Regions from separate parts of the Paenibacillus sp. FSL L8-0435 genome, predicted to be linked through region 1. Evidence: riboswitches for the same ligand, from Rfam matches in the RefSeq annotation. Region 1 holds a riboswitch; each other region holds the start of a gene.
What was found. Region 1 has a riboswitch for thiamine pyrophosphate ahead of NST33_RS04355 (ABC transporter ATP-binding protein). Riboswitches for the same ligand answer to the same signal wherever they lie in the genome.
Positions count from the first base shown of each region.

Region 2: another riboswitch for thiamine pyrophosphate. It lies ahead of NST33_RS02330 (ABC transporter substrate-binding protein); the one in region 1 lies ahead of NST33_RS04355 (ABC transporter ATP-binding protein).
Region 3: another riboswitch for thiamine pyrophosphate. It lies ahead of thiC (phosphomethylpyrimidine synthase ThiC); the one in region 1 lies ahead of NST33_RS04355 (ABC transporter ATP-binding protein).

Region 1 covers NZ_CP150185.1:941,772-943,975, forward strand. Annotated here, with positions in the region: gene NST33_RS04355 (ABC transporter ATP-binding protein) at 76-843, opposite strand; TPP riboswitch at 1,005-1,107, opposite strand; gene NST33_RS04360 (radical SAM/SPASM domain-containing protein) at 1,323-2,198, shown strand.
Region 2 covers NZ_CP150185.1:481,598-483,801, forward strand. Annotated here, with positions in the region: gene NST33_RS02330 (ABC transporter substrate-binding protein) at 1-747, opposite strand, end outside; TPP riboswitch at 969-1,081, opposite strand; gene NST33_RS02335 (phospholipase D family protein) at 1,628-2,204, shown strand, end outside.
Region 3 covers NZ_CP150185.1:708,207-710,410, forward strand. Annotated here, with positions in the region: gene NST33_RS03360 (IclR family transcriptional regulator) at 1-519, shown strand, start outside; TPP riboswitch at 668-781, shown strand; gene thiC (phosphomethylpyrimidine synthase ThiC) at 1,207-2,204, shown strand, end outside.

The DNA.
Region 1 (2,204 bases):
ACAATAAACAAACCATATTGGGAAAACGACCTCGAGAGCCACTTAAAACACCACGTCCAGACGCTAACCTCAGCTCTATCGCTTTGCATGTAATTGTTCCTCCAGTTGTTGTCTCATCTGCACGAGAGCCGGTTGGTAGATCATGTCCGAATGCCTTGGGCGTGGTAAAGGAACCATCATCTCCCGCAACTGCTGACCTTGCCCTCCTGGAGTTAACAGAATGATACGGTCACTTAACAGCAGGGCTTCCTCAATGTCATGTGTAATAAACAGTACGGTTTGGCCAAAGCCCTCCCACAGCTCCAGCAACCAGCGATGCATTTCTCGTTTGGTTAAGGCGTCGAGTGCACCGAAGGGTTCATCCAGCAACATGAGCTGCCCGCCTGTAAGCAAGGTACGAAGCAATGCCACCCGCTGCCGCATGCCGCCGGATAACTCATCTGGATAGGCCTGTTCATAACCCGACAGGCCGAACCTTGCCAACCCAGCTAGAATGTTGGCCCGTAACTTGTCCTTGTCCTGTCGGCCTGGTGCCAACTCGGCAGGCAGCATGCAGTTCTCCATGACGGTTCGCCAGGATAACAGCAGATCTTTCTGCGGCATATAAGCGACTCGTCCGAGCCGTTGTCCTTGCGGTACATCAGCTATATCGATGGTGCCAACGGTTGGCTCATGCAAGCCTGCGAGTAGCTTGAAGAGCGTGCTTTTACCTGATCCGCTGGAGCCGATGAGCGAGACAAATTCTCCTTGTTGAACCTGAAGCGACACATTGGAGAGCACGGGGGAATCCTTTTTTTCGGGAAAAGCAAAGCTTATGTTGTGAATGGTTACATGGTTATTCATCTGATCCTCACCCCCTTGATGTCAGACTGCTGGAATAACAACCACATCTTGCACTCTGCCAAAAGAAACAAAAAAGACCCACCCATTTCCGGAGAAATGAGTGGGTCTGTAAGTTAGATCCGCAGTTTATCTTCACATATACATGATAAAATTCCGCTTACTAAAAGGCCGCTCCACTTCCCTCCGCTGGTATGATCCAGATCAGGTTCAAAGGGTCCGAATAGTCATATTCGTCTCAGCCGTAAGGCTCCCCTAGTGCAAAAGTTCAAGATATGCAGTTATGTGTTCAGCATATATCACTCGAACATGAACTGTAAAGAGGCAGCTTGATGGAATTCTTGAGATGAATTTGGAGTCAGACCTGAACAACTGAACAATTTACCTTGGCTCATGAACCCGATATAATAGGGATGGCGCATATTGGCCGGATCACAAATGCAGGTGGGATTGCTCCCTCCGAAGCAGAATGGGGACCCGAGTTGAAAACGTTCAAAAAAGTATATATTGAGATCACAAGTATCTGCAATCTGGCATGCAGCTTCTGTCCGCAGACACAACGTGCCAAAGGATTCATTGACCCTGAAGTCTTCAACAATATACTGGAACAAGTTAAACCACACACCAATCATATTTATCTACATGTCAAAGGCGAACCCTTGTTGCATCCCAAAATAGATCTGCTGCTTGATTCCGCACATGAGAAGGGACTCAAGGTGAACATTACAACGAATGGTACGCTGCTGCCCAAGACTCAGCATAAATTGCTTGGCAAACCGGCGCTGCGACAGATGAACTTCTCTCTGCACAGCTTCGATGGGCATGAAGGTTCAACTGACCGTGACGGATACCTGAGCAACATTCTGTCTTTTGTACACGAAGCGGTGAAGCACAATGTCATCATCTCATTCCGGCTGTGGAATCTGACGCAGGATAACTTCACGAATGCTCAGATGAATCGAAATCGGGAGACCCTTGAAGTGCTGGAACGTGAGTTCAATCTGGACTTCCGCATTGAGGAGAAAGTGGTTCCAGGCAGCGGGGTCAAAATTGCCCCAAATGTATACCTGAATCAAGACCATGAGTTCCAGTGGCCAAGCCTGGATGCACCTGAAGATGACGGCAAAGGCTTCTGCCATGCATTACGTGGTCAGGCAGCTGTGCTTGTCGATGGAACGGTGGTTCCATGCTGTCTTGATGGTGAGGGTGTCATTAACCTTGGTAATGTGCACGAGAAGTCATTCTCGGAGATTATTGAGGGTGAGCGAGCGAACAATCTGGTATATGGCTTCTCCAAACGTGAAGCTGTGGAAGAGTTGTGTCGAAAGTGCGGTTATCGTCAGAGATTCGGAGCCTAGAATATA
Region 2 (2,204 bases), 460 kb from region 1:
ATCGTTTTGGATCGTCTGCTCGTTCGTTACGAGGACAGGTGTGTAGTAATCTAGTGCTTCTGAATAATCCTTTACATATAACATGTCGATCGGTTCCCCGCGCAGTTCGGCTTCAATACCTGTCCAAGCGTAGAAAATCCACGCGAAATCAATGTCCCGTTTCACTGCGGTGAAAAAGTCGGCATCACCCATGTTAATGTTTTTCACTTTCGATACATCGGCTCCGTCGCCTTCCATAATGGATTGCATCACGGCTTCTTCCACAGGGGAACCCCAACCGCCATAGGTTTTACCTTCAAAATCTTTCGGTGATTTGATATTCCGATCCGCCGGAGCAGCGAACCCGGATGTATTATGCTGAATAACTGCTGCGATGGAGACCAATGGAACACCCTGTGTGCGGGCTTGAGTTACACTCTCCTGATAACTTACGCCAAAAGGCACTTCATTGGAGGCAACCATCGTATCTGCGCCACCGGCACCTGGTTGTACAATCTCCACGTTCAAGCCTTCGGCCTTGTAAAAACCTTGATCTACAGCCGCATACAGGCCGGTATGATTCGTATTTGGTGTCCAATCGAGCACCACTTTAATATCTTTCAGGGCGGCAGTGTCACCTTCGTTGCTGCTTTCCGTATTTGTGTTGCCGTTCTGCCCAGCTGGGGCAGCTTCTTTGCCACCACATGCGGCTACAGTCACCATAAGCACGCATAAGAGCAACAATCCCATCGTTTTACGCCATTTCATTTGTGGTTCTCTCCTTCGGTATGTCCGGCCGATTGGCACGGGGTACTCCTTGGCTTCATATCCAATCATCTTGCATAAATCGACAGATTTATACCAGTTGAGATCTGGATAACGTCACTTTTTTTAGCTCTCTGGCTATATAAAAGAACATTAAAAAAGCGCCCCGTATTCCGGGACGCGTGCAGGCGTTAGAGAGGTGGCGTTCAGCCATAGGGCTGTGCCATTTCGATATACTCCGATTCCTACGCTGGCATGATCCAGATCAGGTCTAAGGGTTAGTATCTTGGTGGGATACACTCTCAGCCGGCCAATTCCGACTCCCCTGGGAAACTATGAAGTTACGGGCATTACTAGGTGTAATTATAGGCCAGCGGGTGGAACGTGTCCAGTCAGGAACTGGATGGGGACACGTATGAACTTATCAAACAGGCCGTTATACATATGTATATCAGCCTGTTTAGATGTGTTATTTTCAATAATTATCGTGGCGAATCATATAAGGAAATCTGGCTGAGTGCAAAAGCATCGGATAGTGGGCCATAGCCTCAGTGCTGAGGATCTGGAAGGTTTTCAACAAAAACTTGGATCAAATCCGATGTTTGATATCTCGTCGCATCAGGGCTGCTTTCCCTATTTCAGTGATCAGCTCTTGATCGATTGACCTTGACCGGAGACGCTTGCTTCATTTAAACAACATAATTTAGATACAAAAGGAGATAGTACTGCTATACAAATAATTACTTTTTACATAAAAATGGGGGCGTACTGAATGATCCTTAAAACCATATTCGCAATTATTCTGTCCTATTGTGTCTACGTTTTTTTCACAGCTTACCTTTTATTTTTGGTTCCGTCTCCATCTACTATTGAAAATACGGATATGCAAAAATTGTTAACCGCAGGAAGTACGACAGATCGCGTACTGCTCTTGGAGGACGGCTTTCAATCCGGTCAGGTGAGAATCCAGACCATTCGAGAGGCAAAAACAAGCATCGACCTGGCTTATTACTCCATCCAAAAAGGAAAAACATCTCAACTCTTTTTTGCTGCTTTATTCGATGCAGCTGATCGGGGTGTTCATGTTCGAATCATTTTAGACGGGATTTTTCACAACATGCGCGGAGAATTGCGTGATATTCCTAATGCCATTGCAGCTCACCCCAATGTGGAGTTAAGGTATTATGAACCACTCAACATAGTTATGCCATGGACATGGCATAACCGTCTGCATGACAAGATCTTTCTTGTCGACAACACATATGGCATCATTGGCGGCCAAAATATTGGTGATAGATACATGGCATTGCAACCCAAAAAAGACTATGTATTCGATCGGGATGTCCTTGTTTACAATCCAAACCATAATACGAACAGCACAGTTGTTGAAATGAAAAAATATATAGATCTGTTATGGGAACATCCATTCACCAAACCAGAAAAACATGCCAAACGTCAAC
Region 3 (2,204 bases), 230 kb from region 1:
GCTCATATGTCCCGCAGTGATGATCCCGCTATTCTGCTGCTTCCTGCGATGGAGCGACTGAGAGATCGATTGGGAGAGACCGTGAGTCTGTACCTGCGTGATGGCAGTGAACGGATTCGGATTCAGGCTGTGCAAAGTGATCAGGCGATTCGCCGAGTTGCTCCCGTTGGTGTTAGACTGCCGCTGTCTGTGGGCGCTTCCAGCAAAGTCCTGATGGCGTTTGCCACGGACGAGGATCGTGAAGAATTGATGAATGGTCCTGAATGGCCGGTATTTATCGATCCAGCGGTGTATTTGGCGCAAATGGTAGACATTCGGGATAACGGATATGCGACGAGTTATGAGGAACGTGAGCCGGGAGCTGCCGCGGTATCGGTACCGATTATGGATCGCAGAGGCAATATTGCAGCCGCACTCTCGGTCTCAGGGCCTGTCAGCCGACTCTCACAGGAGACATTGCATGAATACGCACCTGTGCTAAAGGAAGCTGCTACGCAGATGGGGCTCATGTTATCCTGATGTAGAGGTAAGGTTTTTCTCCAATTGAGTTGGTGTTCTGGAATATAAAGGTTGTTTTTATGTTCCGGTTGCGCTACTCTGTTATGGACGGCCCAGCGGGGCCAGCATCATTGAATATGAACTGCGGCATGTGTATGCCGCAACTTGTTAACGTTACTGGGGGAGTCCGAACTGTCCGGACTGAGACGGAATCGCATGAGATTCCGGACCCTTTGCACCTGATCTGGATCATACCAGCGTAGGGAAGTAATCGGCGATATGACCACAACCACCACATGATGTGACCCTTGTAGGGCTCCGTTAAGGAGCCGCATAAAGGTGCATTATTGGTGATGGACATTAAAAGTCGGTTCCTTCGGGGACCGGCTTTTTTATATACAGTGAACAGGCGATATAGCGAGGATTCTATGGGCTTCTTTTTCAATAACCTGCGAAAGTGGGTTTGGATGATGAGAGAGAAGTCACCACAGATCCATGATCTGCGGCAGCCTTCGGTCTGTTGTGAACTGTACATAAATAATGTCTCCCCTGGTCTGGTGTAGGATCGCTCTTTCTTCTCTGCATTGCGCATGATTTGGGACAGGTACGTAAGCGAGCTAATGATGATGCCAACCCAAAACCAAGCGAACGAACAATGAGGAGGAGACAAGCGACATGAGTGCAGGAAATCAAACGGGACAACAAGCGATGGAACAGGAACATAACGGTCAGCAGGTGGAAAAGGAAACAAGCGCGGCCGGACGGGTTCAGCCCTTTCCGGGCAGCCGCAAAGTCTACATTCAGGGCTCACGGCCGGACATTGCTGTACCGGAGCGTGAGATAGCCCTTCATGACACGAATACTCCCCAAGGGGTGGAGCATAACGAACCGCTGCGTGTCTACGATACGAGCGGCCCCATGACCGATCCCGGATTTCATGCGGATTTCCGTGTAGGTCTGCCAGCCCTGCGTACCCGCTGGATCACAGAGCGTGGCGATGTCGAAGCTTATCAGGGCCGTACGGTTAAACCGGAGGATAACGGACTGAAGCCCGGAGGGAAGAGAGCCGGCGCCGAAGAGTATCCCGGATTACGTGGCAAACCACTGCGGGCACAGCCAGGACGCTGTGTGACCCAGATGCACTACGCGAGGCAAGGAGTCATTACGGCAGAGATGGAGTTTGCCGCCATTCGTGAGGGCGTGGAACCGGAATTTGTGAGGCAGGAGCTGGCGAGTGGACGAGCTATTCTGCCATCCAACATCAATCACCCGGAGAGTGAGCCGATGTTGATCGGTCGTCATTTTCACGTGAAGATCAATGCCAACATAGGTAACTCTGCCGTATCTTCCTCCATCGAGGAAGAGGTGGAGAAGATGACTTGGGCGGTACGCTGGGGATCGGATACGGTGATGGATCTGTCCACAGGCAAAAACATTCATACCACCCGGGAATGGATTATCCGTAATTCACCTGTGCCGATTGGTACGGTGCCGCTGTATCAGGCCCTGGAGAAGGTGAATGGCGAAGCGGAAGCGCTGACCTGGGAGTTGTATCGTGACACACTCATTGAGCAGGCAGAGCAGGGCGTGGACTACTTTACGATTCACGCAGGTGTACTGCTGCGTTATATCCCCATGACCGCCAAGCGAATGACAGGCATTGTGTCTCGGGGCGGGTCCATTATGGCAGCATGGTGTCTGGCGCA